Regions from separate parts of the Streptomyces sp. NPDC054783 genome, predicted to be linked through region 2. Evidence: riboswitches for the same ligand, from Rfam matches in the RefSeq annotation. Region 2 holds a riboswitch; the other holds the start of a gene.

Region 1 (14,207 bases), on a different contig from region 2:
GCGCGCACTCGGCGCGCACGTCCGTACCGTCGCCTTCGACGCCCTCGACCCCGAGTCCCACGAGATGGCCCTCGGCAAGGTCTTCGCCGAGGGCGACATCGACCTGGTGCTGCTCGCCTTCGGCATCCTCGGCGACCAGGCCCACGACGAACGGGACCCGGTACGCGCCGTCCAGGTCGCCCGGACCAACTACACCGGGGCCGTCTCCGCGGGCCTGGTCGCCGCCCGCGCCCTGCAGGACCAGGGGCACGGCTCCCTCGTGGTCCTGTCCTCCGTCGCCGGCGAGCGGGCCCGCCGCGCCGACTTCATCTACGGCTCCAGCAAGGCCGGCCTCGACACCTTCGCCCAGGGCCTCGGCGACGCCCTGCACGGCACGGGCGTGCACGTGATGGTCGTACGGCCCGGGTACGTCCGGGGAGAAGGACCTCTCACCACGACCCCGGAGGCGGTGGCCACGGCCATCGAACTGGGTCTGCGTAGACGCTCGGAGGTGGTGTGGGTACCGGGGGCGCTGCGGCTGGTGATGGCGGCGCTGCGGCACCTGCCGAGGGCGCTGTTCCGACGGCTGCCCGTCTGAGGCCCCACGCCTCGCTACGACACCGCGCTGCGGCCCACTCCACGCAGCGCACCGGCCTGCGGCGGTACCACCGTTCCCCCGAACGTGTACTCCCGCAGCTTGCGCCACACACCGTCAGCGCCCTGCTCGTACAAGGCGAAACCCGTGCACGGCCACTGCGCGTCGAAGCCGGCCAGTTCCTCGAAGGCACGGTCCATCGCCGCCTCGTCGATGCCGTGCGCGACCGTGACATGCGGGTGGTACGGGAACTGCAGCTCCCGCGCCAGCGGTCCCGACGCGGCCCGCACCCGCTGCTGCAGCAGGGTGCAGTCCTCGGCTCCCTGGACGACACGGACGTAGACCACCGGGGACAGCGGACGGAACGTGCCGGTGCCGGACAGCCGCATCGGGAACGGCCGTCCGCCCGCGGCGACCTCGGTGAGGTGCGCCTCGACGGCCGGCAGTTCGCTCTCGTCGAGCTCGGTCGGCGGCAGCAGCGTGACGTGCGTGGGGATGCCGTGAGCCGCGGCGTCGCCGAAGCCCGCGCGCCGCTCCTGGAGCAGGCCGCCGTGAGGCTCCGGGACCGCGATCGACACGCCGATCGTTACGGTCCCCACGTCGTCTCCTGTCGTCGGTCTCTCGTCCGTCTGTCGTCCGTCCGTCGTCTGCGCGGCCGTCCCGTTTCGTCACGTTCGGGCCGTTGGCTATCGACTGTACGGCCACGGGTGTCCCGTGGGCAGGCGCAGCGGAAGTGATGTGCAGCGCTCTGCCGACCGGGACGTGTGTACGGTCGTGCGCCTCGGCGCCGGTCCGTGCTCCTCAGTGCTTCGCCGGCAGGAAACCGACGCGGTCGTAGGCGTGCGCCAGCGTCTCCGCGGCGACCGCGCGCGCCTTCTCCGCGCCCTTGGCCAGGATCGAGTCGAGCGTCTCGGAGTCGTCCAGGTACTGATGGGTGCGCTCCCGGAACGGCGTCACGAACTCGACCATCACCTCGGCGAGGTCGGTCTTGAGTGCGCCGTACATCTTGCCCTCGTACTCCCGCTCCAGGTCGGCGATCGACTTGCCGGTGAGCGTGGAGTAGATGGTGAGGAGGTTCGACACGCCCGGCTTGTTCTCCGCGTCGTAGCGGATCACGGTGTCGGTGTCGGTGACGGCGCTCTTGACCTTCTTGGCGGTGGTCTTCGGCTCGTCGAGCAGGTTGATCAGGCCCTTCGGCGTGGACGCCGACTTGCTCATCTTGATCGACGGGTCCTGCAGGTCGTAGATCTTCGCCGTCTCCTTGAGGATGTACGGCGACGGGATCGTGAACGTCTGCCCGAAGCGGCCGTTGAAGCGCTCGGCCAGGTCGCGGGTCAGCTCGATGTGCTGACGCTGGTCCTCGCCGACCGGCACCTCGTTCGCCTGGTAGAGGAGGATGTCGGCGACCTGGAGGATCGGGTACGTGAACAGGCCGACCGAGGCCCGCTCGGCACCCTGCTTGGCGGACTTGTCCTTGAACTGGGTCATGCGGCTGGCCTCGCCGAAGCCGGTGAGGCAGTTCATGATCCAGGCGAGCTGGGCGTGCTCGGGGACGTGGCTCTGGACGAAGAGCGTGCAGCGGTCCGGGTCCAGACCGGCGGCCAGCAGCTGCGCGGCGGCGAGCCGGGTGTTGGCCCGCAGCTCCTTCGGGTCCTGCGGGAGCGTGATCGCGTGCAGGTCGACGACCATGTAGAACGCGTCGTGGGTCTCCTGCAGGGCCACCCACTGGCGGACGGCGCCGAGGTAGTTGCCGAGGTGGAACGAACCGGCGGTGGGCTGGATGCCGGAGAGCACGCGGGGTCGGTCAGCAGAGGCCATGTTTTTCATTGTTGCAGAGAGCACGGGGGGTTCCGTGCGTGGGGAACTGCGCGTGCACCGTGGTTGCCCGCGCCCCGCGGCGGAGCCGCATATCGGATGCGGCCCCGCGCCTCTCAGGGGGCGCTTCAGCCCAGGTCGATCTCCGGGTAGAGCGGGAAGCCCGCCACCAGGTCCGTCGCCCGCTGGGCGATCTCCTGGGCCACCTTCTCGTCCAGGACGTGGGCCGCCTTGCTCGGGGCGCCCGACTTGGTGGTGCCCGGCTCGGTGGTGGTGAGGACGCGGTCGATCAGGCCCGCCACCTCGTCCATCTCCGCCGTGCCCAGCCCGCGGGTCGTGAGCGCGGGGGTGCCGATGCGGATGCCGGAGGTGTACCAGGCGCCGTTGGGGTCGGCCGGGATGGCGTTGCGGTTGGTGACGATGCCCGAGTCGAGCAGGGCCGCTTCGGCCTGGCGGCCGGTGAGGCCGTAGGAGGTGGCGACGTCGATCAGGTTGAGGTGGTTGTCGGTGCCGCCGGTGACCAGGGTGGCGCCGCGCCGCATCAGGCCCTCGGCCAGGGCGCGGGAGTTGTCGACGATGCGCCGGGCGTAGTCCTGGAAGGAGGGCTGACGCGCCTCGGCGAGGGCGACCGCCTTGGCGGCCATGACGTGGGGCAGCGGGCCGCCGAGGACCATCGGGCAGCCGCGGTCGACCTGGTCCCTGAGGGAGTCGTCGCACAGGACCATGCCGCCGCGCGGGCCGCGCAGCGACTTGTGGGTGGTGGTGGTGACGATCTGGGCGTGCGGGACCGGGTCGAAGTCGCCGGTCAGGACCTTGCCGGCGACGAGGCCCGCGAAGTGCGCCATGTCGACCATGAGGGTCGCGCCGACCTCGTCGGCGATCTCGCGCATGATCCGGAAGTTCACCAGACGGGGGTACGCCGAGTAGCCGGCGACGACGATCAGCGGCTTGAACTCGCGGGCCTGGGCGCGCAGGGCCTCGTAGTCGATGAGGCCGGTCGCCGGGTCGGTGCCGTAGGAGCGCTGGTCGAACATCTTGCCGGAGATGTTCGGGCGGAAGCCGTGGGTGAGGTGACCGCCGGCGTCCAGGGACATGCCGAGCATGCGCTGGTTGCCGAAGGCCTGGCGCAGCTCGGCCCAGTCGGCCTCGGTCAGGTCGTTGACCTGGCGGGCGCCGGTCTTCTGCAGGAAGGGGGCCTCGACCCGGTCGGCGAGGACGGCCCAGAAGGCGACGAGGTTGGCGTCGATGCCGGAGTGCGGCTGGACGTAGGCGTGGCGGGCGCCGAAGAGCTCGCGGGCGTGCTCGGCGGCCAGGGCCTCCACGGTGTCGACGTTGCGGCAGCCGGCGTAGAAGCGGCGGCCGACGGTGCCCTCGGCGTACTTGTCGCTGAACCAGTTGCCCATGGCCAGGAGCGTGGCCGGGGAGGCGTAGTTCTCGGAGGCGATCAGCTTGAGCATCGCGCGCTGGTCGGTGACCTCCTGGCCGATCGCGTCGGCGACGCGCGGTTCGACGGCGCGGACGACGTCGAGGGCGGCACGGAAGGCGGTGGACTCGGTGGACAGGGGCTGCTGCTCTGGCATGAGGACCTCCGGACGGCGTGTGTACAGCGTTCACGTTCGGCCCAGGCGCACGGCACACATCACACTCGGGCCGCTCCCCGATGGTCCGTCCCATCCCAGCGCGCCAGTCACGACCCGTTGATCAGCCTACCGGGCGAGCCGGACGGCGCAGGTCCCGCGTCCACCATGCGAGCGACGATAGGAAGGGGGCCACCGTCCTTTCCGGGAGAGGCCATGACCGCTGCAGAAGACCTCGTCGCCGCCGCCGAAGCCCACTGTGCGCCCACCTACCATCCGCTGCCGGTCGTCGTGGCCACGGCGGAGGGGGCGTGGATGACGGATGTGGAGGGGAGGCGCTATCTGGACCTGCTGGCGGGCTACTCGGCGCTGAACTTCGGGCACGGCAACCGGCGGCTGATCGAGGCGGCGAAGGCCCAGCTGGAGCGGGTGACGCTGACCTCCCGCGCCTTCCTGCACGACCGGTTCGCGGCGTTCTGCACGGAGCTGGCCGAGCTGTGCGGGATGGAGATGGTGCTGCCCGTGAACACCGGCGCGGAGGCGGTGGAGAGCGCGGTGAAGACGGCCCGGAAGTGGGGGTACCGGGTGAAGGGGGTGCCCGCGGAGATGGCGAAGATCGTGGTCGCGGGCGGCAACTTCCACGGGCGTACGACGACCATCATCAGCTTCTCCACCGACCCGGAGGCCCGGGCGGACTTCGGGCCGTACACGCCGGGGTTCGAGATCGTGCCGTACGGCGATCTGACGGCGATGCGTCAGGCGCTGACGGAGAACACCGTGGCGGTGCTGCTGGAGCCGATCCAGGGCGAGAACGGGGTGATCGTGCCGCCGGCCGGCTATCTCCCCGCGGTCCGGGAGCTGGCCCGCGAGCGGAACGTGCTGTTCGTCGCCGACGAGGTCCAGTCGGGTCTCGGCCGCACCGGGCGGACCTTCGCGTGCGAGCACGAGGGGGTGGTCCCGGACATGTACGTGCTGGGCAAGGCGCTGGGCGGCGGGATCGTGCCGGTGTCGGCGGTGGTGTCGAGCGCGGAGGTGCTCGGGGTGTTCCGGCCGGGCGAGCACGGCTCGACGTTCGGCGGGAATCCGCTGGCCTGCGCGGTGGCGCTGGAGGTGATCGCGATGCTGCGCACGGGCGAGTTCCAGGCCCGGGCGGCCGAGCTGGGCGAGCGGATGCACCGGGAGCTGCGGACGCTGCTCGACACGGGCGCGGTGACGGCGGTGCGCGGGCGCGGGCTGTGGGCCGGCGTGGACATCGCGCCGAAGGCCGGCACGGCGAGGGAGGTCTCCGAGCGGCTGATGGACCGCGGGGTGCTGGTGAAGGACACCCACCGCGCCACCGTACGACTCGCTCCGCCGCTGGTGATCGGTGAGGAGGACCTGGACTGGGGGCTGGAGCAGTTCCGGGCGGCGCTGAGCGGCTGAGGCGCAGGGGTCAGAGGATCACATGGGGCAGGAAGCGGGCGTACTCGTCGGTGATCAGGCCGGAGGACTCACGGATGCCGAGGCCCGCCGGCTCGTCCTGCACGACCCAGGCGCCGAGGACGACGTGGTTGCCGTCGAAGGCGGGCAGCGGGGCGAGCTGCTGGTAGCAGCAGGGCTCGTCGCGGAGTACGGCCGGGGCGCCCGGCCGGTGCACGGTGACGCCCTCGCCCTCGCGGCCGAGCAGCGGTTTGGCGACGTAGCCGGGTGCGGAGGCCAGCTCGCGGGGGCCGTCGAGGTAGGCGGGGAGGAGGTTGGGGTGGCCCGGGTACAGCTCCCAGAGGATCGCCAGCAGGGCCTTGTTGCTGAGCAGCATCTTCCAGACGGGTTCGATCCACAGGGTGCTGCCGGTGCCGCCGCCGTTGTCGAGGGTGTCCAGGACGTGTCCGCCGAAGGCGTCGGTGGTCAGCCACTCCCACGGGTAGAGCTTGAAGATGCCTCGGATGAACCGGAGTTGGTTGTCGACGAAGCGGCCGGAGAGGCTGTCCCAGCCGATCTCCTCCATGGACAGCCAGTCGGTGTCGAGGCCCGCCTGTTCGGCCGTCTCCTTCAGGTAGGCGACCGTCATCAGGTCCTCGCCGAGTTCGTCGGCCGAGGAGTGCGCGAAGTGCAGCGGGCTGCCGGGGGGCAGCAGCGCGGCCTGCGTCCGCCAGGCCTCGACGAGGCGTTCGTGCAGGGAGTTCCACTGGTCGGCGCCCGGGAAGCGCTCCTCCATCCAGAACCACTGCGGCGAGGCGGCCTCCACCAGCGAGGTCGGGGTGTCGGCGTTGTACTCCAGCAGCCTGGCCGGGCCGGTGCCGTCGTAGCGGAGGTCGAACCGGCCGTAGACGGAGGGGAGTTCGGCGCGGCGCCGCCAGGACTCGGTGACGGCGGCTGCAACGGCCGGGTCGGTGATGCCGAGGTCGGCGAGCCGGTCCTCGGCCACGATGTGCTCGGCGGCCGCGAGGCACATGCGGTGCAGTTCCTCGACGGTCTCCTCCAGCGCCTCGACCTCCGCCAGGGTGAAGACGTAGTAGGCGCTCTCGTCCCAGTAGGGGCGCAGGGAGCCGTCGGGGTGGCGGGTGAGGGGGTAGATCAGCCCCTGCTCCTCGACGGTCTGCTGCCAGCCCGGACGGGGTGTGGTGGTACGGCGTTCCATGGGCCGGTGCCGTCAGCCGCCGGAGCTGTGGTGGCCGCCGCCGAAGCCGCCGCGGTGGACCCCGCTGCCGCCGTGGCTGCCGCCCGAACCCGACCTGGGCCTGGTGAAGGAGCCGCCGCTCACCCAGGAGCCCTTCTTCCTGCCGCCGTAGTACCAGCCGCCGTCGACGGAGGTCTTCAGGGAGGAGGACGTGCAGTTCTTTTCGGAGACGACCTTGTAGCCCTTGGCGTAGGTGTAGCTGTCGCGGTCGACGCAGCGCTTGTCCGGGTCGGAGGAGCAGGCGGTGAGGGCGGCGGCCAGCAGGCCCATGCCGCCGAGGACGACCGTGCCCGAGCGCAGCCGGCGGCGCGTGTTCTCCATCGTGGTGTTCCCCCGCATGTCGGCCTGTTCGTAGGACTGTCGGATCAGCCTAGAGAACGGTAAGAGAGCAGGCCGCAGTGGGTTGCCACGTCGCCCCTCTCCTAGAGTCCCTTTGTGCTCTTTGGAATGGTGTGCGCCCTTGGCGCGGCGGTCTGCTTCGGCACCGCGACGGTGTTGCAGGCGGTGGCCGCGCGGGCGGTCGGTACGGACGGCGGGGGTGAGGCGGCACTGCTGTTGCGGGCGCTGCGGCAGTGGCGGTACCTGGCGGGGCTCGCGCTGGACGGGCTCGGCTTCCTTTTCCAGATCGCGGCACTGCGGTCGCTTCCGATCTACGCGGTCAGCGCGGCGCTGGCCTCCAGCCTGGCGGTGACCGCGGTGGTCGCGGCGCGGCTGCTGCGGGTGCGGCTGAGCGGCACGGAGTGGGGCGCGGTGGGCGTGGTGTGCGCAGGCCTCGCGATGCTGGGGCTGGCGTCCGGGCCGGAGGGGAACCAGGACGGTTCGGACACGTTGCGGTACGTGATGCTCGCGGTCGCGGTCGGCATGCTGCTGCTCGCGTTCGCGGGCGGCCGGCTGTCCGGCACGAGCCGGGCGCTCGTGCTCGGGCTCGGGGCCGGCTTCGGGTTCGGGGTGGTGGAGGTGTCGGTCCGGCTGATCGACAGCCTGGTGCCGCTGGATCTCCTGACCAACCCTGCGGCCTATGCGCTGCTGATCGGAGGAGGCGCGGCGTTCATGCTGCTGACCTCGGCCCTGCAGCGGGGTTCCGTGACCACCGCCACCGCCGGCTTGGTGATCGGCGAGACCATCGGTCCGGCGGCCGTGGGCGTGGTGTGGCTGGGCGACCGCACGAAGGAGGGGCTCGCCTGGCTGGCGGTGCTGGGATTCCTGGTGGCCGTGGTGGGGGCGTTGGCGCTGGCCCGGTTCGGGGAGGCGCCGGTGGTGGCCGAGGAAGCCTGAGGTCGCCTCGGTGTCCTACGGCAACACCCTGCACAGCGCGTCCAACGCCCCCGACCACGCGCTGTCCGGCGGCGTCGCGTAGCCCACCACCAGCGCGTCCAGCGGCTCGGCGACGGCCTCCGGGTGGCGGTGGAAGGCGAGGCCGTGCAGGGCCAGGCCCTGCCAGGCCGCGGCCTGGACCACCGACTTTTCCATGCCGGCCGGCAGCCGCAGCACCGCGTGCAGGCCGGCGGCGATGCCGGTGACCGTCACCTCGGGGGCGCGGGCGGAGACGGCGGCGGCGAGGGCGTCGCGGCGGCGCCGGTAGCGCAGCCGGGAGGAGCGGACGTGGCGGTCGTACACGCCGGAGGTGATGAACTCGGCGAGGGTGAGCTGCTCCAGCACTCCCACGGTGTCCACGCCGCCCTTGGCCGAGGCCGCCTCCTCCGCCAGGGACGCCGGCACCACCATCCAGCCCAGTCGCAGTCCGGGGGCCAGGGACTTGCTGGCGGTACCGAAGTAGATCACGCGGTCGGGGTCGAGGCCCTGCAGGGCGCCGACGGGCTGGCGGTCGTAGCGGAACTCGCCGTCGTAGTCGTCCTCCAGGATCAGCCCGCCGGTGCGCCGCGCCCACTCCACTACGGCGGCCCGCCGGTCGGGGCGCAGGGGCGTGCCCATGGGGAACTGGTGGGCGGGGGTGAGGAGGACCGCGCTCGCGTCCGTCAACGGGGTCGTGTCGGTGCCCAGTTGGTCGTACGGGAGTGCGGGGGTCGTCAGGCCTGCCGCGCGTAGCAGGTTCCAGTGCACCTTCAGGCCGTACGACTCGACCGCCACCGTGCGCACCCCCCGCGCCCGCAGCACCGTGCCGAGCAGCCGCAGGGCGTGCGAGAAGCCCGCGGTGATCAGGACGGAGTCCGGGTGGGCGCGCACGCCCCGGGCGCGGGCGAGATAACCGGCCAGGGCTTCGCGCAGCTCGGGGCGGCCGCGCGGGTCGCCGTAGCCGAGGGCCTGGTAGGGGGCCGTGGTCAGGGCGCGGCGGGCGGCCTTGAGCCACTCCGTGCGGGGGAAGGCGGCCAGGTCCGGGGTGCCGGGGATGAGGCTGTAGGTGGGGCGGACGGGTTCCCTGCGCCGGGGTGCCGCATCCGCCGGCGGGACGACGGCACGGTCCGCCACCCGCGTGCCCGAGCCCTGCCGGGCGGTGAGCCAGCCCTCCGCCACCAGGTCCGCGTAGGCCTCGGCGACGGTGTTGCGGGCGATGCCGAGGTCGGCGGCGAGGGTGCGGGAGGAGGGCAGCCGGGTGCCGGGGGCGAGGCGGCCGGTGCGGACGGCCTCGCGCAGGGCGTCGGTCAGGCCCCGGCGCAGGCCGCCGGAGCCGGCCGGTTCGAGGTGCAGGTCGACGCCCAGAGTGGCCCAGGATTCCGCCATGGAAATGGACCATACTCCTGGGCTGCCTCGCTCATAGGGTCGAAGGCATGAGTGCGGCAGAGGAAACCGTCGAGTGCGCCACCGAGAAGGCCCCGCGACTTGCCTGGGCCAAGCACGCGCCCGAGGTCTACAAGGCGATGATCCGGCTGGACACCGCCGCCAAGCAGGGGCTCGACCCCCAGCTGTACGAGCTGGTGAAGATCCGCGCCTCGCAGCTCAACCACTGCGCCTTCTGCCTCGACATGCACACCAAGGACGCGCTCGCGGCCGGTGAGAGCGTGCAGCGGATCGTGCAGCTCAGCGCCTGGGAGGAGTCGAGGCACTTCTACACGGAGAAGGAGCTGGCGGCGATCGAGCTGACCGAGGCGATCACCGTCCTGACCGACGGATTCGTGTCGGACGAGGTGTACGAGAAGGCGGCCACGCACTTCGGGGAGGCCGAGCTGGCCCAGCTGATCGCCGCGATCACGGTGATCAACGCCTGGAACCGGTTCGGTGTGACCACGCGGATGACCCCGGGCCACTACCAGCCCGGGCAGCACAAGTGAGCCGTACGCAACTGCTCGACCGCGAGGTCGGGCGGGCGATGTCCGGCCTCAGCGCGGCCGCGAAGAAGGGGCTCGGTGATCCGGTCCTCGCCGAACTGGTGATGATCCGCGCCTCGCAGCTCAACCACTGCGCGTTCTGCCTCGACATGCACCTCCGGCTGGCCCGGAAGAACGGGGAGTCGGACGACCGTATCCAGCTTCTGAGCGCCTGGGAGGAGACCGAGGGCCTCTACAGCGAACGGGAGCGGGCCGCGCTCGCGCTGACCGAGGCGGTCACCGTGCTGACCGAGGGGTTTGTGCCGGACGAGGTGTACGAGCGCGCCGCCAAGCACTTCGACGAGGCCGGCCTCGCCCATCTCATCGGCCTGATCACCGTCATCAACGGCTGGAACCGGATCATGGTCAGCCGTCGGATCCCACCAGGGGGTTACCAGCCGTGAGCAAGGTGGACGTGTTCCGGGCGCTGCACCTCAGGCGCCCCCAGGGTGATCCGCTGGTCCTGCCCGGCCCCTGGGACGCGGCCAGTGCGCGGGTGTTCGAGGACGCGGGGTTCCCGGCGCTGGCCACGCCGAGCGCCGGGGTGGCCGCCGCGCTCGGGTACGCGGACGGGGCCACCCCGGCCGACGAGATGTTCGCCGCGGTCGCCCGGATCGCGCGGGCGGTGGACGTGCCGGTGTCGGCGGACATCGAGTGCGGGTACGGGCTCGCGCCGAAGGAGATCGTGGAGCGGCTGCTGGAGGCCGGCGCCGTCGGCTGCAACCTCGAGGACTCGGGCGGGGGTGTCCTCAAGGACCCGCAGGAGCAGGCCGAGTTCCTCGCCGAGGTCCGCTCGGCCGCCGCCGACCGGCTGTTCGTCAACGCCCGCGTGGACGTCTTCGTGCACGGCGACAAGGATCCCGAACGGGCCATCGAGCGGGCCGCGCTGTACGTGGCGGCGGGCGCGGACTGCATCTATCCGATCCTCGCCCCCGCCGGCGTGCTGCCGCTGCTGCGGTCCGGCATCCAGGGCCCGCTGAACGCGCTGGCCCGCCTGGACGGGGAGGGCCCCTCATCCGCCGAACTCGGCGAACTCGGGGCCACCCGCATCACGTTCGGCCCGGGACTGCAGCGGCGGGCCACCGCGGCGGTCCGGGACCTCGCCGACGCCCTCAAGGGATAACGGCGTCAGGACAGCCACTTCTTCCACACGTCGGGGTGGCTGTCCGCCCACTTCCTCGCCGCGTCCTGGGGCGAGAGCTTCTGGTCGGCGATCATCAGGGAGACCTCGTTCTGGTCCTCGGTCGTCCAGCTGAACTTCTTCAGGAAGGCCGCCGCCTTGCCGCCCGACCTGGCGAAGCCGGCGTTGAGGTACTTCTGCAGCGGGGTGTGCGGATAGGCACAGGCGACCTTCGCGGCGTCCGCGTCGCAGCCGTCCTTGTACGGCGGCAGCTTCACCTCCGTCATGGGGACCTTCTTGAACAGCCACTGGGGGGCGTACCAGTACGTCAGGAAGGGCTTGTGCTGCTTGGCGAACTGTTTCATCTGGGTGATCTGGGCGGCCTCGGACCCGGCGAAGACGACCTGGTAGTTCAGCTTCAGGTTGTTCACCAGGGCCTTGTCGTTGGTGACGTACGACGGGGAGCCGTCCATCAGCTGGCCCTTGCCGCCGCTCTCCGCGGTGCGGAAGAGGGAGGCGTACTTGTCGAGGTTCCTCCAGTCGGTGATGTCCGGGTGCTGCTTGGCGAGGTAGGTGGGGACGTACCAGCCGATGTGGCCGGTCACGCCGAGGCCGCCGCCGCGCGTGATCGTCTTCTTGTCCTGGACGTACCGCTTCTCCTGGTCCGGGTGTCCCCAGTCCTCCAGGATGGCGTCGACGCGGCCCTGGCTGAGCGCGTCCCAGGCGGGCACCTCGTCGACCTGGACGGTGTCGACGCGGTAGCCCAGCTTGTGCTCCAGGATGTACTGGGCGACGGCGACGTTGGACTGGGCGCCCACCCAGGACTGCACGGACAGGGTGACGGTCTTCGAGCCCCGGGCGTTCGCGAACGGGCTGGCCTGCTTGGTCATGTCGGCGGCGCCGCAGCCGGTCACCGTCAGCAGCAGCAGCGAGCCCACCGCGAGTGTCGTACGTGCGCGCATGTCAGGCTCCCTTCGCCGCGCGTCGCTCGGTCGGCTGGGTCACCCGGTCGAGCATCAGGCCCAGGCAGACGATCGCGGCACCGGCCACCAGACCGGTCGCGAGGTCGCCCTGGGCGAGGCCGAAGGCGACGTTGTAGCCGAGGGCGCCGCCGCCGACCAGGCCGCCGATGATGACGACGGCGAGGACCAGGACCACACCCTGGTTGACGGCGAGCAGCAACGACCGTTTGGCGAGCGGGAGTTGGACCTGCCACAGCTGCTGCCGGCCGGTCGCGCCGAGCGAGCGGGCCGACTCCAGCGCGGCCGGGTCGACCTGGCGCAGGCCCTGCGCGGTGATCCGGACGACGGCGGGCAGCGCGTAGACGACGGCCGCGGCGACGGCGGGGGCGCGGCCGACGCCGAACAGGGCGACGACCGGGATCAGGTACACGAACTGCGGCATGGTCTGGAAGACGTCCAGGACCGGGCGCAGCGCGCGTTCGACGCGGTCGCTGCGGGCGGCGGCGATGCCGGTCGCGAAGCCGAGGACCAGGGTGACGGCGACGGCCGCGAGCACCTGGGAAAGCGTGTCGAGGGCCGGGTCCCAGACGCCGAGCACGCCGATCGCGGCCATGGCGAGGACGGCGGTCAGGGCGGTGCGCCAGGTGCCGATCGTCCAGGCCAGCGCGGCGACGATCAGCAGCACCGACCACCAGGGCAGCCACTGCAGGCCGCCGCGGACGGGGTCCAGGACCCAGGTGGTGAAGTGGCCTGCCCAGTCGGCCGTACCGCCGATGACCGGGACGCCGGAGTAGAGGTGGTTGGTCATCCAGTCGACGGCGCGGTTGACCGGTTCGGCGATGTTCAGGGTCCAGCCGGAGGGCCAGTCGAGGCGGCCGAGGAGCCGGGCGGCCAGGGCGACGGCCACGGTGACGGCCAGGGCGTAGGCCCAGCCGATGGTCTTCGGGCGTGTGGTGCCGTCGCCTGCCGCTCCGGTCACGCGGTCGAGGACGATCGCGAGCAGCACGATCGGGATGCCGGCGGCGAGGGCCTGGCCGACGTCGACCGAGGCGAGTGCCTGGTAGACGCGGTCGCCGAGGCCGCCGGCGCCGATGACCGAGGCGATGACGGCCATGGACAGCGCCATCATGATCGTCTGGTTGAGGCCGAGGAGGAGTTCTCCCCGGGCCAGCGGGATACGGGCGGTCAGCAGCCGCTGGCGGCGGGTCGCGCCGAGTGACTCCACGGCCTCCAGGACCTCGGGGTCGGCACCGCGCAGGCCGAGCGCGGTGAGGCGGGCCATCGGCGGGGCGGCGTACACGACGGTGGCGAGCACGGCCGCGGGGACGCCGATGCCGAAGACCAGGACGACGGGGAGGAGGTAGGCGAAGGCCGGGAGCACCTGCATGGTGTCCAGGACCGGGCGCAGGGCGCGGTCCAGGCGGTCGGACAGGCCGGCGGCGAGGCCGAGGAGCGCGCCGACGACCACGGAGGCGAGGACCGCGATGACCATCAGCGCGAGGGTCTGCATGGTCGGCACCCACATGCCGAGGGCGCCGCAGGCCAGGAAGGCGATCGCGGTGCCGGCGGCCAGGCGGGCGCCGGCGACGCGCCAGGCGAGCAGGGCGCCGAACGCCGTGACGCCGGTCCAGCCCGCGGCGAGCAGGGTGAGGTAGACGGCTCGTACGGAGAGCACGACCGCGTTGCTGATGTAGCCGAAGAAGTAGAGGAACAGGGGGTGGCTGTCGCGGTTGTCGATCACCCAGTTGCTGGCGCTGGTGAGGGGTTTGTCCAGGCTGACGGTCAGGTCGTGGGGCCAGGATCCGCCGTGGAGGAGGGGCAGGAGTACGGCGGTGACGAGCGCGAGGAGGAGCAGTTTGGCCGCGGTTCTGCTCTTGAGTAGGCGGGGGATGTTCGTGCGGGAAGCCGAAACGGTCAGCGTTGCCATCAGACGGCCTCCGGGCTGGTCCGGGGGCCGGGTACGCCCACGTCGATGCCGGCCACGACGTCCAGCAGCAGCTCGTGGTCCACGGTCCCGACGCAGGTGCCGTCCTCCACCACGCACGCCGGTGTGCCGGTCTCGGCCACGGTCCTGATCGCGTCCGCGACCACCGCGTCCGGGGCCAGCGCGCCCGGGTGCTCCGGGCCGCCGCAGGTGCCCGGCTTCATGGCCGTCCGCACCGTCATCACCTGCTCGCGCGGCACGTCCCGGACGAACTCGCGCACGTAGTCGTCGGCCGGGGAGCCCACGATCTCCTCGG
Region 2 (14,207 bases):
GGCCGCGGCCGTACAGGGCGGCGCCGGAGCCGAAGGACCAGTCGAGGTCGTCCGCGCACAGCCGCACACCGGTCAGGTCGGTGCCGAACACCCGGAAGGCGCGCGGGTCGACGGCGTCCAGCAGGATCCGCAGCCGGCCCTCGGGCACCTCGCGGTCCAGTCCGAGGGCGACGGTGACGTCCAGACCGTGCACGACGTCGTGGCCGAGGGCCGCGGCGAGCCCGCCGACGGGTGGCTTCCAGGGGTGGTGGGCATGGGTGCGCAGGAACCCGGCGAGCACGGCGTCCGGGTGGGCTGCCGCGTCGCGTCGGGCGAGCCGGTCGGTCATGCGGTGCAGGCTGCCGCGCGCCTTGACGAGTTCCACCAGCACCTGCGCGGTCGGGTGGCGGAACCCCATCGACATGTGTGCCACGACCTCCCGTACCCGCCACCCCGCGCACAGGCTGGGCGCGCTCCACTGCGCGGGCGTCAACACCTCGAAGAGATCGGCCAGTTCCCGACGTTCGGCGGCGATGGCGGCGGCCGTGGCGGCCCTGTCTGCTGCGGTTCGTGCTGTTTTCCCCATGCCTCCAGGGTTGTCGACGTCGTTGCCGGAAGTCCAAGACATGATCCGTCTGACATCTAGCATGATCCGTTATGGAGTTGAGGCAGCTGCGGTACTTCGTGACGGTGGTGGAGGAGGCCGGATTCACCCGGGCCGCCGAACGGCTGCATCTGGCCCAGCCCGGGCTGAGCGCGCAAGTCCGACAGCTGGAGCGCGAGTTGGGGCAGCCGCTGCTGGACCGCTCGGGACGCTCGGTGCGGCCGACGGAGGTGGGTGAGGCCGTACTGCCGTATGCGCGGGCCGCGCTCGCGGCCGTCGAGGGGGTGCGGCAGACGGTGGAGGAGTACACCGGACTGCTGCGCGGGCGAGTCGCCGTCGGTCTGGTCCCCGGCACCCTCGCGCACCCCTTCGACATGGCCGGGCAGCTGGCGGACTTCCATGAGGCACACCCGCAGGTGGAGGTCACGCTCACCGAGGACACCTCGGAGCGGATGCTGGCCGCGCTGCGCCGGGGCGAGCTGGACCTCGCGGTGGCCGGGGTCGCGCAGGAGGCGCCGCCGCCGGGCATCGCCCACCATGTGGTGATCGACGAGCCGCTGGTCGTGGCGGCGGTGCCCGGGCACCCCCTGTTCGCCGAGTACGACGGCTGCGCTGCCGTTCCGCCGGCGGCGCTGCGCGGGCACCGGGTGATCGGCCTGCCGCGCGGAACCGGGATGCGCGGTGTGGTGGAACGGCTGTGCGCCGAGGCGGGTTTCCGGCCGCGGATCGCGTTCGAGGCGGCGACGCCGGACGCGTTGGGCCGGCTGGCGGCTCGCGGGCTCGGGGTCGCCGTCCTGCCTGGTCTCGGCCCCCGGCCGGGCCTCACCGTCCTGCCTCTGCAGGACCCGCGGGCACGCGGCAGGGTGGCCCTGGCTTGGCGGGCGGAGGGGCCGATGCTGCCGGCGGCGCGAGTCCTTCTGGGGCGGCTGCGGGAGGGGACGGGCGGGGGCGGGTGAGCGCCATGGCAGGTTCGGTCGTTGTCGTGTGCGGGTGCGTGGTGGCTGGTCGCACGGTTCCCCGCGCCCCTTCGGGGCGCTCATCGCCACCACCGTCCAGTCCAGTTCCCCGGAATTGGACCGGGCCCACGGCTTCCCCGCCCCTCTACGCTGCGGCACATGCACCCCACCCTCGCCGACGACCTCTCCCGGCTCCCCGAACTGCTCCAGTCCGCGCGTGACTTCGCCACCCGTGAAGCGGTGGGAGTCACGGAGCGACCGGTTGCCGCTCCTGGAAAGGCCCCCACACGTACTCCGCTTCCGGAGGAGGGCGCGGGCGCAGAAGCGGCTCTGGCGCAGTTCGCCGAGCGGTGGGCGCCCGGCTTCTCCGGCTCCGCCGGTCCCCGCTACCTGGGCTTCGTCACCGGTGGCGCGACCCCGGCGTCGGTCGCCGGTGACTGGCTGACGTCGGCGTTCGACCAGAACCTGTCCGGGGCGGGCGGTTCGTGGGCCCAGGAGCTGGAGCGGGAGACGCTGGCCTGGCTGCGCGGGATGTTCGGGCTGGGCGAGGCGCACAGCGGCGCGTTCGTGACGGGGGCGACCGCGTCCAACACGGTCGGGCTGGCGATCGGCCGGGAGTGGCTCGGCGAGCGGCTCGGCGTGGACGTCTCGCGCAAGGGCGCGGCGGCGCTCGGCCCGGTCGAGGTGCTCTCCGGCAGCCCGCACTCCAGCGTGGCCAAGGCGATGTCGGTGCTGGGACTCGGCCGGGACCGGCTGCGGCGGGTGCCGTTGCTGCCCGGCAACCGGGAGGCGGTGGACGTGGCCGCGCTGGAGGCGGAGCTGGCCCGGCTGGAAGGCCCGGCGGTCGTCGTGGCGAACGCGGGCACCGTGAACACCGTCGACTTCGACGATCTACGCGCGATCGCCGCGCTGAAGGAGGGTTACGACTTCTGGCTGCACGTCGATGCCGCGTTCGGCGGTTTCGCGGCGCTCTCCCCCGAGTACGCCGCGCTGGTCGACGGTCTCGACGCGGCCGACTCGGTCTGTGTGGACCTGCACAAGTGGCTCAACGTCCCCTACGACGCGGCCGTGCAGTTCACGCGTCGGCGTGACCTTCAGGTGAGGGTGTTCCACAACGCCTCCCCCTATCTGGGGCTGCCCGTCGGCGAGCCCGACTTCGTGCATCTGACCCCGGAGAACTCCCGGCGGCTGCGCGCGCTGCCCGCGTGGTTCTCGCTGGTGGCCTACGGACGCGCCGGGCACCGGGAGATCGTCGAGCGGAACGTGGCCCTGGCGCGCCGGCTCGGCGCGGGCATCGACGCGCTGCCGGGCCTGCGCCTGCTGGCACCGGTCCGGCTGAACGTCGTCTGCTTCACCCTCGCCGAGGACCCCACGCAGGAGCGGGTGGACGCGCTGGCCCGGGCGGTCGCCGCATCCGGGGAGGCGTATGTGACACCGACCGTGTACGGCGGGGTGCCCGGGCTGCGGGCCGCGTTCAGCAACTGGCGCACCACCGAGGCCGACACCGAGCGGGTGCTTCAGGCGCTGGCTGCGGCCTCGGGCTGAGGGCTCAGGGCGCCGGCTCCCCGGAGGGCTCGGCCCGGCCGGCCCCGGGGCGCCGTACGACCGTGTGGAAGCCGGTGTTCACCGCGGTGAGCCCGCCGTCGACCACCAGCGTGGTGCCGGTGATCCACGCGGCGTCGCGGGAGGCGAGGAAGGCGACCGCGGCGGCGACGTCCTCCGGCTCGCCGACCCGGCCGAGCGGATAGAACGGGCGGAGCGCGTCGAGTTCGTCCTCGCGCCCCTGCCACGCCGAGGTGCGGACCGTGCCCGGCACCACGAGGTTGGCCCGCACGCCCCGGGCCCCCGCATGCCCGGCGAGGGTGCGGGTGAGCGAGCCGAGGCCGGCCTTGGCGGCGCTGTAGGCGTGGTTGCCGAAGTCCTGCATCCCGTTGACGGAACCGATGCTGACGATCGCCCCGCGTCCGGAGGCGGCGAGATGCGGCAGGGCGGCGCGGCAGCAGCGGTAGGCGCCGGTGAGGGTGACGTCGAGGTCGAGCGCCCACGTCTCGTCGGACTCGTCCTCGAAGAAGGGGGCGTCCGGGGTGCAGTGGGCGGCGCAGTTGACCAGCACGTCGAGCGAGCCGAACGCGGCAACGGCGTGGCCGACGGCCGCCTCCACCGAGGCGCGGTCGCCGATGTCGCACGCCAACGCCTCGACTGCAAGGCCCTGTCGGCGCATGGAGGCGGCGGTACGCTCGGCCTCGGGCAGGTCCCGGTCGGTGACCAGGATCCGTCCGCCCTCCTCGGCGAGCCTCCTGGCGACGGCGGCGCCGATACCGCGGGCCGCGCCCGTGACGAGAACTCCGTGTCCTGCGAAGCGGGTGTGATCGGTCATGCGGTGACCGTACGGCCCAGCGGGGGCGCGGTCACCGGTATCCGGTGACGTCGGCCGGCTTGCCCGCGTCCTGCACCTCGACCAGGTACCGCCAGGCGTCGGGGCGGCTGCCGTCGAGGTCGGTGAAGCCGTACTCCCGGGCGAGTCCGCCGCTGGAGAGCGACTGCCCGTTGAAGCGGGCCACGTCGGGGTCGGCGGCCAGGGCGGCGACGGCGCGGCCGACATAGCGCGGGGTCTCGGAGATGGCGAAGTGCGGTTCGCGGTCGAGGGCTTCGCGCCAGTTGTCCTCGCGGATGCCGTACGCGTCGAGCATCAGCTCCGAGCGCAGCCAGCCCGGGGTCAGGGCGAGCGCGGTGGCGCCGCGCGGGCCGAGTTCGTGGCCCAGCGCGAAGGCCATCCGCAGCACGGAGGCCTTGGCGAGGTCGTAGAAGAAGTTCACGCGGTAGGTGTCGCGGTTGTAGTCGGCGGTGCCGTCGGTCATCTCCACGACGAGGCCGCCGGGGTGCCGCAGCAGGAGCGGCAGCGCGAAGTGGCTGGTGACCGCGTGTGTCTCGACCGCGAGCCGGAGCAGTTTGAGCCCGCCCGCAAGGTCGTGCTCCCAGACCGGGGTGTCCCACTCGAAGAGCTTCTCGCCGCCCCAGATGTCGTTGACGAGGATGTCGAGGCGGCCCTGTTCGCGGTCGATGCGCTCCGCCAGGGCGCGTACGGCGGACTGTTCCAGATGGTCGGCGGTGACGGCGATGCCGTGTCCGCCGGCCGCGGTGACGAGGTCGGCGGTGTCCTCGATGGTCTCGGGGCGGTCGTACTCCGAGCGGTGCTCACGGGTGCTGCGGCCGGTCACGTAGACGGTGGCGCCGGCCGCGCCGAGTTCCACGGCGGTGCCCCGCCCGGCGCCCCGGGTCGCCCCCGCGACCAGCGCCACCTTGTCCTGCAGCGGTCCTGACATGTCCGGCCTCCCGTGCGCTTGCGACTGCGGTGCGACTGCTGTCGCCGTCCACTGTCACGGGAAAGCCGGACATCTTCTGTCGGGGTTGCCGGCGCGGGCTCAGTGTCCGCGCCTGATCCACTCCTCCAGGTGCGGTGCCTCGGCGCCGATGGTGGTGGGGTCGCCGTGGCCGGTGAGGACCTTGGTCTCCGGCGGGAGGGTGAGGAGCTTGTCGCGGATGGAGTCGATGATCGTCGGGAAGTGCGAGTACGTGCGTCCGGTGGCGCCCGGGCCGCCCCGGAACAGGGTGTCCCCGGTGAAGACGGTGCCGAGCGCGGGGTCGTACAAGCAGACGGCGCCGGGGGCGTGGCCCGGGGTGTGGATCACGGTCAGGTCGGCGCCGGCGGCCTCGATGACCTGGCCGTCCAGGAGGTGCCGGTCGGGGTCGCGATGCGGGTGGGTCGTCTTCCACAGCGGCAGGTCGTCGGGGTGCAGCCAGATGGTGGCGCCGGTGCGGTCGGCGAGTGCCGGTGCGGCGTTGACGTGGTCGTTGTGGGCGTGCGTGCACACGATGGCGATCAGGCGCCGGTCGTCGACGGCGCGGGCGATGGCCTCGGCGTCGTGGGCTGCGTCGATGACGATCACCTCCCGCTCGTCGCCGACGATCCACACGTTGTTCTCGACGTCCCAGGTGCCGCCGTCGAGCGTGAACTGCCCGGTGGTGACGAGGCGTTCGATGCGTACGGTCATCGGAACACCACCACGGACCGCAGCACGTCGCCGTGGTGCATCCGCTCGAACGCCTTCTCCACCTCGTCGAGCTGGATGGTCTCCGTGACGAACGCGTCGAGCGGCAGCCGCCCCTGCAGGTGCAGGTCGATGAGCATCGGGAAGTCACGGGAGGGCAGGCAGTCGCCGTACCAGGACGACTTCAGGGCGCCGCCGCGGCCGAAGACGTCCAGCAGGGGCAGTTCGAGCTTCATCTCGGGGGTGGGGACGCCGACGAGGACGACGGTGCCGGCGAGGTCGCGGGCGTAGAAGGCCTGCTGGTACGTCTCCGGGCGGCCGACCGCCTCGATGACGACGTCGGCGCCGAAGCCGCCGGTCAGCTCGCGGATCGCCGCGACCGGGTCGGTCTCCTTGGAGTTGACGGTGTGGGTGGCGCCCAGGGTGCGGGCCTTGTCCAGCTTGCGGCCGTCGATGTCCACGGCGATGATCTTCGCCGCGCCTGCGAGGTTCGCCCCGGCGACGGCCGCGTCGCCGACCCCGCCGCACCCGATGACGGCGACCGAGTCGCCCCGCCCGACGCCGCCCGTGTTGATCGCGGCGCCGATACCGGCCATGACCCCGCAGCCCAGCAGGCCGGCGACCGCCGGGGAGACGGCCGGGTCGACCTTGGTGCACTGGCCGGCGGCGACGAGCGTCTTCTCGGCGAAGGCGCCGATGCCCAGCGCCGGCGAGAGCTCCGTACCGTCGGTCAGGGTCATCTTCTGCTTCGCGTTGTGCGTGTCGAAGCAGTACCAGGGCCTGCCGCGCAGACAGGCCCGGCAGTTGCCGCACACGGCACGCCAGTTGAGGACGACGAAGTCGCCGGGCGCGACATCGCTCACGCCCTCGCCGACCGACTCCACGACACCGGCGGCCTCATGGCCGAGGAGGAAGGGGAAGCCGTCCGAGATGCCGCCCTGCTTGTAGTGCAGGTCGGTATGGCAGACGCCGCAGGCCTGGACGCGCACCACGGCCTCGCCGGGCCCCGGGTCCGGCACCACGATCGTCTCGATCCGTACGGGCTCGTCCTTCCCCGGTGCAATCACGCCGCGCACTTCCTGCGCCATGGTCTGGCCCCTTCCTCGAATGCCTTCGCCGCCGACCCTATGCGCGACCGGCCGGTAGCGGGCGGACCACGGCCGTGATCGTGGATCTTTCCGGCCGCCGGGCGAATCGGTCCGCGCCGGACGCCCCCATTCGGCAGCGCCGGGCGCTCATGCCGAGAACAGCGGGCTCATTCGTTGGAAACGATCCGCTCTTCGGTAAGAATTTGACCGAATAACATCATTCCATGATGACAATCTTTTTGCAGGGTGCATGAGTTCGCCTGGTGTGTGCATCGATCCGGGCGTGCCTCAATGGGGGCATGCCCGTCGAAGCCCGCAATGGACGCATCGCATTCCTTTTCTCGGCCGGCGCCGCGCCGCGGCCCGGAACAGGACGCGAACTCCGTGACGCCTTCCCGGAGTTCGCCGATGCGCTGGACGACATCTGCGGGCGCCTCGATCCGTATCTCGAACTCCCGCTGAAATCCGTGATGTTCGCGCACGACGGCACGCGTACGGCTGCGCTGCTGGAGCGGGAGTCGTTCGCCGGGCCCGCGGTGTTCGCGCTCCAGGCGGCACAGTACCGGTTGCTGCGCGGCTGGGGTGTCCTGCCGGACGTGGTGTTCGGGCAGGCGGCCGGGCGGATGGCCGCCGCGTATGCCGCGGGCGTCTTCTCGCTGGCGGACGCCTGCCACGCGGTCGGCACCCTGGCCCGGCTCCTGGACGGCCGGGCGGACTCCGAGCCGCACTCCGCGCGCCTGGACGACGTCCTCGACGCCTACGGCCGTACCCTCGCCACGCTCCACCCGTGCGCGCCGCGCCTGCCCCTGGTGTCGGACGTCACCGCCCGTCCCGTGGGCGCGGAGACCGCCGAGCCGGAGTTCTGGCTGCAGCGCGCACCGCTGCGGTTCGCCGAGGCGGTCGGCCTGCTGCACCGCGACGGAGTGCGCACCTGGCTGGAACTGGGTCCGGGCGACCGGCTCACCCGCCTGCTCCCGGACTGTCTCCCGGACTGCCTCCCGGGCGGTACGGCCTCGGCTTTCGCGCTGTCCCGCGACTGGGCGGTGCTGCGGTCGGGGCCGGGCGCCGGCTCCGGGGCCGTACGGCGCTGAGGGCCGGGACACGGACGGCGGCCCGCGCTCACCCGTTGGCGGAGCCCGCCGTCTGCGCTTGCCGTGGCCGCCGGGCCGGGGGAGTCTCGAAGGGTGGGCGTCCGGGCGGTCCGCGCCCCGCCGGGCCGCGGGCGCCCGAAGGAGGTCACCCATGGGCACCGCGACAGGTTCCGCCTTCGACATCGAGACACTGCGCCGGGGAATAGAAGGGAACACGGGGAACACCCTTCTGTCGCTCTACGCCGACGACGCGGAGATCCGTATCGTCGACCGCAACAACCAGCCCAGCCACCCCACGGTCCTGCGCGGCCGGGGTCAGATCGCCGAGCTGCTGGACGACATCTACAGCCGCGACATGACACACAAGCTGGACCGGTGCGTCGTGCAGGGCGATCATGCCGCGTTCAGTGAGTCCTGCCAGTACGGGGACGGCACCCGCGTCCTCGCCGAGTCGATGGTCACGTTGCGCGACGGCAAGATAGCCGACCAACTGATCATCCAGGCCTGGGACGAGTAGGCACACCCCGGCATGGCGGGCGCCGGAAGGAGCTACGCGAGGGTCCGGGTCACCTCTCGGCTGACCTGGACCTTCTCGGCGCGGGCAAGCCTGGGGCGGATGCCCCGGGCTCGCCCTCGACGGCCAGGACCAGCTTGCGCAGCAGGTCCGCCAGTGTGCGTCGTTCTGCTTCGGTCAGCGCTGAGAGCAGCGCACCTTCGCCCGAGTCCTCCGCTGCCGCGTGTGCTTCGAACGCGGCATGGCCGGCCTCGGTGAGCCGGACCCGCACGCGCCGGCGGTCACCCTTCTCCTGCGTACGCGTGATCAGCCCGGCGTCCTCGATCGGCCCCAGCCGGGCCGAGAGCGCGCCCCGGGTCAGGCCCAGCCGCTCGGCCAGCCCCGAGGGACTGCACTCGTACGGCGGCCCGGACCTGCGCAGCATCAACAGCACCTTGTACTGCCAGTACTTCAGGCCGTCGGCGTCCAGCACCGCCCGGCGGGCCTGGGAGGTGTGCCGGGCCAGGAGCGTCAGCCGGGCGGCGATGGCCTCCCGCACCGGGTCCAGCCACTCCAGCTCGCGTGCCCAGACGGCCACGTGGCGGTCCACCGAATCCTGCACCGTCTGCCTCCCGCAGTAGTTTTCTTGTGGATCATTTTTCACCTGACTAATTTGCCGCGCATGACACATGCCGCACACGCTTTCGTCGAAGTCGAGCAACTCCTGTGCGCTGCAAAGGAGTTGAGCACCGCCGGCCGCTGGGAGCGCGCCGCTTCGCTGCTCGACTCGGTGACCGCAGGGGATCCCGCCGACTGCGCGCGGATCGCCCGGGCGCATGCCGAAGTCGCCCTGGAGCGGGACTGGTTCGCCGGGACGGACACCGCGGCCGCGCGGATCGAGGCCGCCGAACGGGAGTTCCCGGACGGCGACTGGGACACCGGCTTCCTCCGCCTCAGACACGCCTACGCCCAGCTGCTCCACGTGGCCGGCACCCCGCGCCAGGGCCCGGAGGGCAAGGACCCCGAGGCGCTCGCCACCCTGCGCGACCGGGCGCGGGACCTCTACGACGACGCGCCCGACGAGGTGCGCCGGGGCTGGGCGGCGATGTACCGCGGGCTGATCGCGGACAACCACTTCGCCGACGCCGCGACCGCCGCCGGGCACTACGCCCAGGCACTGCGGGCCGGGGAGGGCGGCGCGGACGATCTGCTGGCCCGCGAGGCGCTGCGGCACCTCGGGGGGCACGACCACGACCACGGCGCGCTCGAGCGGGCCCTGGAGCGCTGGCGCCGGGCCGCCGCGCTGGGGGCCCGGGCCGGTGCGGTGCCCGGCACCCTCTCCCAGCACCTGCTGCTGGCGACGCTGGCCCGGGACACGGGCGACGAGGCGGGCGCCACGGCGCTGGCCACGGAGCTGGCCCGCTGGGCACGGTCCATCGGCGCCGAGCGGCTGCATGCGGGGGCGACCGCGTTTCTCGCCGGGGCCGACCCCGTGCCGACTGCCTCCGCGGACGGTGACTGAGGGTCGTACGCGTGCCCGGTTACCCTGTAACCGGGCCGTGACCGGCGCTGAGGTGGAGTACCACCGGGGAGCGGTCCGTGGTGGATGCCGCGCGCCTGGGCGAGAGAGTCGACCGAGCCCAGGAGTGTGCAGCATGACCCAGGCCCGTCTCATGGACGGCACCGCCCTCGCCCGCCGTATCGCCGAGGACACCGCGAAGAAGGCCGCGGACCTCACCGGGCGGACCGGCACCGCACCGTGTCTCGCGACCGTCCTGGTCGGCGAGGACCCGGCGTCCGTGACCTACGTCCGCATGAAGCAGAACCGCTGCCGCAAGGCCGGCATCGCCTCCCGGCACGTGGCCCTGCCCGCCACGACGACCGCCGCTGAACTGGTGGGCGTGTTGCGGGAGTTGTCGGCCGACCCGGCGGTGCACGGCATCCTGCTCCAGCACCCGGTCGGCGACCACATCGACGAGCGCGCCGCGTTCGAGGCGATCGCGCCGGAGAAGGACGTCGACGGCGTCACCTCCGCCTCCTTCGCCACGATGAGCTTCGGCCTGCCGGGCTTCGTGTCCTGCACGCCCGGCGGCATCCTGCGGCTGCTGGACGAGTACGGCGTGGACCCGGCAGGCAAGCGGGCCGTGGTCGTGGGCCGCAGCGCGATCCTCGGTAAGCCGGTGGGCATGCTGCTGCTGGCCCAGGACGCGACCGTGACGTACTGCCACTCGCGCACGGCGGATCTGCCGGCGGCGGTCCGAGAGGCGGACGTCGTGATCGCTGCCGTGGGCCGGCCGCGGCTGATCCGCGGGCAGGACATCAAGCCCGGCGCGGTCGTGATCGACGCCGGCTACAACCCGGGGAACGCCGGCGACGTCGACTTCGACTCCGCCGTGGAGCGGGCCTCGCTGATCACGCCGGTGCCGGGCGGTGTCGGCCCCATGACGATCGCCACGCTGCTGGAGCAGACCGTCGAGGCCGCCGCCCGGCAGCTCGGCGCCTAAGGCGCACCGGCGCGGTCCACAGGCGTCAGCGCATCCAGGCGCTGTACTCCATCACGTCCCCGGTCTTCACCCCGTACCGGGGGTCGTCCCGGGTGTAGGTGGTCTCGAGGCCGAGGACTGCGGCGGTGCGCGGTTCGAGGATCAGCAAGCGCCGGACGCCGGGGGTGTCGTACGTGTACGCCTCCCCCGGCCGCCCGAGCCGGTCCGTCACCTGCCCGGCCGGTCGCAGGCCCTTGGCATCCGCGAGGATCCGGACCAGCGCGGCGGACTCCCGGGCACCGAGCGTCCAGTGGTCCAGCAACTCCTGTACTGCGTCGAGGAGTTCGGGCGTGGTCAGGGAACCGGTGCCGGTGCGGGCCGTCTCGGCGAGGTAGGCCCGCAGGGCGGCCGGCGCGTGCGGGGGGCGCGCCTCGGGCGGGGCGTCGCTCCAGCTGGGCGGGTAGGTGGTCCGGCTGAGCACCTGTCCGTCCGCCACCGTGCGCGGCGCGCCGCCCTCGTCGCTGACGACCGGGCGGCCCGGGTGGCGCGGGTCGGTCGCCACGACGAGCTCGGTGTGGCTGTCGTCGGCGTTCCACCGCACCACGCGCTCCTCGGGAAGGGTCACCGGCGGCCCTTCGTCGCTCATGCCGAGGCTCCAGGCCTGCACATGGGTCCCCCTGCGCAGGCCGGGCGAACCGCCCGCGGCGGCCGCGGCGGCCAGTTCGGCCATCCGGTCCAGCGGTACGGCCGTGGAGTGGGCGCGGACGGCCAGCGGGCGGGGCGCGGCCACGGCGGGCGGAGTGCCCGGGCCGCCGAGCAGCGCGGTGAGCGTGGTGGCCAGCACGACGGCGGTGGTGGCGAGGCCCCACCACAGCCGGGGGCGCGGAGTGCGGAGCCGGACGGGCCGGCGTTCGTCCTCGCCGAGCAGCAGCTCCAGCCGCCGCTCGGCTCCGTGGTCGAGCGGACCGTCGCCGAAGTAAGGGCCGTGGGCCGGCACCGGGTTGGCACGGCGCAGGAGGTCGAGTTCGTCAGTCATGGCGGGGGTCCTTGCGCGGGGGTACGCCGACGGGGGTGGCGGAGGCGGAACAGGACGAGCCCCGACCGGGTGCGCGCTGCCCGGCGGGTGTGTCATCGCCGGCACCGGACGTAAAGGCCGACGGCGCGTCTTCCCCGCCCGCCTCCGTCGACGCCGAGGCGGTCGTCGGCGTCACGGGGGGCGTCCTTTGCGTCGGACGGTGTGACGCGTCCGCCGGTGCGCCAGGGCCCGGCCGACGCCCGGCGAGCGACCCACCGTCCGACGCCTCGAAAGCCACGGCGCGATCGGGGAGCGGCACGTCCTCCGGCGCCGCGGGACACACGCACTGCTCGGGATGCGACTCACCGTCCGGGGCCCCAGGACACGCACGCTGCTCGGCACGCCGCACGTCCTCCGACGCCGCGGAACACGCGTACCGCTCAGGATCCGAGCCACCCTCCGGGGCACCCGGACGCGCGCACCGCTGGAGATGCGACTCGCCCTCCGACACCCCGGAACGCACGGGGTGATCAGGAAACGCCACGCCCTCCGACGCCGGGCGACACGCGCGCTGTTCGGGCAGTGCCGGCCTCGGCGGCGGTGCCTGGCGCAGCCGGTCGATCTCGGCACGCAGTCGGCGGCGGGCGCGGTGCAGGCGCATCGTCGCCGCGCGTCTGCCGCAGCCGAGGGCGACCGCGATCTGCGCGGCGTCGAGTTCCTCCCAGGCCGCGAGGCGCAGCACCTCCTGGTCGGCCGGGGAGAGCCGGTCCAGGGCTTCGTGCACCCATGCACCCGGCGTCTCCGCGTCCGGGCTGTCCACGATGTGCCGGCCGTGCGCGGCCTCGTCGTTGCCCAGCCGGTCCACCAGCCGGCGCCGGCGCCCGTAGCCGCGTACCGCGTTGGCCAGGCAGTTGCGGGCCACCCCGTACAGCCAGGGCAGCGGCGCTTCCGGCAGATCGCGCCGGCGCCGCCAGGCGACCGTGAACACCTCCGCCACCACTTCCTCCACCTCGTCGGCCCGTCCGGGCAGTCGCCGCGCGACATAGCGGCTGACCGCCCAGTAGTGCTCGCGATAGGCAGCGGCGAAGATCTCGTCGTTGCTCATGTTCCGTTCGTGTCCGGCACCGCCCGGATCGTCACACCCTTCCTCCGTGATGCTTCTCGCGTCGTCCGAGTGTGACCGGTGGGGCGGCTGCGGACACAGGCGGGGCGTGAAGAGCATCAGAGATTTCAGGGGCATCCGCGCCGTACGGTGGCTGACGACGACCGATCACAAGACGATCGGAACGCTCTATTTGGTCACAGCGTTCGCGTTCTTCCTGATCGGTGGCGTGATGGCGCTGCTCATGCGCGCCGAGCTGGCCCGTCCGGGCCTGCAGATCATGTCGAACGAGCAGTTCAACCAGGCGTTCACGATGCACGGCACGATCATGCTGCTGATGTTCGCGACGCCGCTGTTCGCCGGCTTCACGAACTGGATCATGCCGCTGCAGATCGGCGCGCCCGACGTGGCGTTCCCCCGGCTGAACATGTTCGCCTACTGGCTCTACCTGTTCGGCTCGCTCGTCGCGGTGGGCGGCTTCATCACCCCGCAGGGCGCGGCCGACTTCGGCTGGTTCGCCTACTCCCCGCTGTCGGACGCCGTCCGCAGCCCGGGTGTCGGCGCCGACATGTGGATCATGGGTCTGGCCTTCTCCGGCTTCGGCACCATCCTCGGCTCGGTCAACTTCATCACCACGATCATCTGCATGCGTGCCCCGGGCATGACCATGTTCCGCATGCCGATCTTCGTGTGGAACGTGCTGCTCACCGCGGTCCTGGTCCTGCTGGCCTTCCCGGTCCTGGCGGCCGCGCTGTTCGCCCTGGAGGCGGACCGCAAGTTCGGTGCCCATGTCTTCGACGCCACCAACGGCGGCGCACTACTGTGGCAACACCTCTTCTGGTTCTTCGGCCATCCAGAGGTGTACATCATCGCGCTACCGTTCTTCGGCATCATCTCCGAAGTGATCCCGGTGTTCTCCCGCAAGCCGATGTTCGGCTACATGGGTCTGGTCGCCGCGACCATCGCGATCGCCGGTCTGTCCGTGACCGTGTGGGCCCACCACATGTACGTCACCGGTGGTGTGCTGCTGCCGTTCTTCTCCTTCATGACGTTCCTGATCGCCGTACCGACCGGCGTGAAGTTCTTCAACTGGATCGGCACGATGTGGAAGGGCAGTCTGTCCTTCGAGACCCCGATGCTCTGGGTGATGGGATTCCTCGTCACGTTCGTCTTCGGCGGCCTGACCGGCGTCATGCTCGCCTCGCCGCCGATCGACTTCGCCACCTCCGACTCCTATTTCGTGGTGGCCCACTTCCACTACGTCATCTTCGGCACGGTCGTCTTCGCGATGTTCTCCGGCTTCCACTTCTGGTGGCCGAAGTGGACCGGCAAGATGCTGGACGAACG

What was found. Region 2 has a riboswitch for ZMP and ZTP ahead of ACWGJ5_RS01910 (bifunctional 5,10-methylenetetrahydrofolate dehydrogenase/5,10-methenyltetrahydrofolate cyclohydrolase). Riboswitches for the same ligand answer to the same signal wherever they lie in the genome.
Region 1: linked by a shared signal. The riboswitch ahead of ACWGJ5_RS18740 (glycine hydroxymethyltransferase) and the one ahead of ACWGJ5_RS01910 (bifunctional 5,10-methylenetetrahydrofolate dehydrogenase/5,10-methenyltetrahydrofolate cyclohydrolase) in region 2 are both predicted to bind ZMP and ZTP.

Annotation. Positions count from the first base shown of each region.
Region 1 is NZ_JBSHAY010000009.1:217,671-231,877, reverse strand. It holds gene ACWGJ5_RS18755 (decaprenylphospho-beta-D-erythro-pentofuranosid-2-ulose 2-reductase) at 1-577, shown strand, start outside; gene ACWGJ5_RS18750 (2'-5' RNA ligase family protein) at 592-1,173, opposite strand; gene trpS (tryptophan--tRNA ligase) at 1,376-2,401, opposite strand; gene ACWGJ5_RS18740 (glycine hydroxymethyltransferase) at 2,518-3,969, opposite strand; ZMP/ZTP riboswitch at 4,002-4,090, opposite strand; gene rocD (ornithine--oxo-acid transaminase) at 4,183-5,388, shown strand; gene ACWGJ5_RS18730 (glutathionylspermidine synthase family protein) at 5,399-6,583, opposite strand; gene ACWGJ5_RS18725 (hypothetical protein) at 6,596-6,943, opposite strand; gene ACWGJ5_RS18720 (DMT family transporter) at 7,070-7,897, shown strand; gene pdxR (MocR-like pyridoxine biosynthesis transcription factor PdxR) at 7,913-9,301, opposite strand; gene ACWGJ5_RS18710 (carboxymuconolactone decarboxylase family protein) at 9,349-9,849, shown strand; gene ACWGJ5_RS18705 (carboxymuconolactone decarboxylase family protein) at 9,846-10,289, shown strand; gene ACWGJ5_RS18700 (isocitrate lyase/PEP mutase family protein) at 10,286-11,008, shown strand; gene ACWGJ5_RS18695 (ABC transporter substrate-binding protein) at 11,014-11,967, opposite strand; gene ACWGJ5_RS18690 (ABC transporter permease) at 11,969-13,894, opposite strand; gene ACWGJ5_RS18685 (quaternary amine ABC transporter ATP-binding protein) at 13,894-14,207, opposite strand, start outside.
Region 2 is NZ_JBSHAY010000001.1:409,853-424,059, reverse strand. It holds gene ACWGJ5_RS01965 (maleylpyruvate isomerase family mycothiol-dependent enzyme) at 1-565, opposite strand, end outside; gene ACWGJ5_RS01960 (LysR family transcriptional regulator) at 637-1,539, shown strand; gene ACWGJ5_RS01955 (pyridoxal phosphate-dependent decarboxylase family protein) at 1,699-3,084, shown strand; gene ACWGJ5_RS01950 (SDR family NAD(P)-dependent oxidoreductase) at 3,089-3,916, opposite strand; gene ACWGJ5_RS01945 (SDR family oxidoreductase) at 3,948-4,862, opposite strand; gene ACWGJ5_RS01940 (MBL fold metallo-hydrolase) at 4,962-5,591, opposite strand; gene ACWGJ5_RS01935 (S-(hydroxymethyl)mycothiol dehydrogenase) at 5,588-6,676, opposite strand; gene ACWGJ5_RS01930 (acyltransferase domain-containing protein) at 6,976-7,767, shown strand; gene ACWGJ5_RS01925 (nuclear transport factor 2 family protein) at 7,919-8,284, shown strand; gene ACWGJ5_RS01920 (MarR family winged helix-turn-helix transcriptional regulator) at 8,334-8,882, opposite strand; gene ACWGJ5_RS01915 (hypothetical protein) at 8,943-9,782, shown strand; ZMP/ZTP riboswitch at 9,810-9,890, shown strand; gene ACWGJ5_RS01910 (bifunctional 5,10-methylenetetrahydrofolate dehydrogenase/5,10-methenyltetrahydrofolate cyclohydrolase) at 9,916-10,764, shown strand; gene ACWGJ5_RS01905 (CU044_5270 family protein) at 10,790-11,779, opposite strand; partial or broken gene ACWGJ5_RS01900 (RNA polymerase sigma factor) at 12,369-12,863, opposite strand; gene ctaD (aa3-type cytochrome oxidase subunit I) at 12,970-14,207, shown strand, end outside.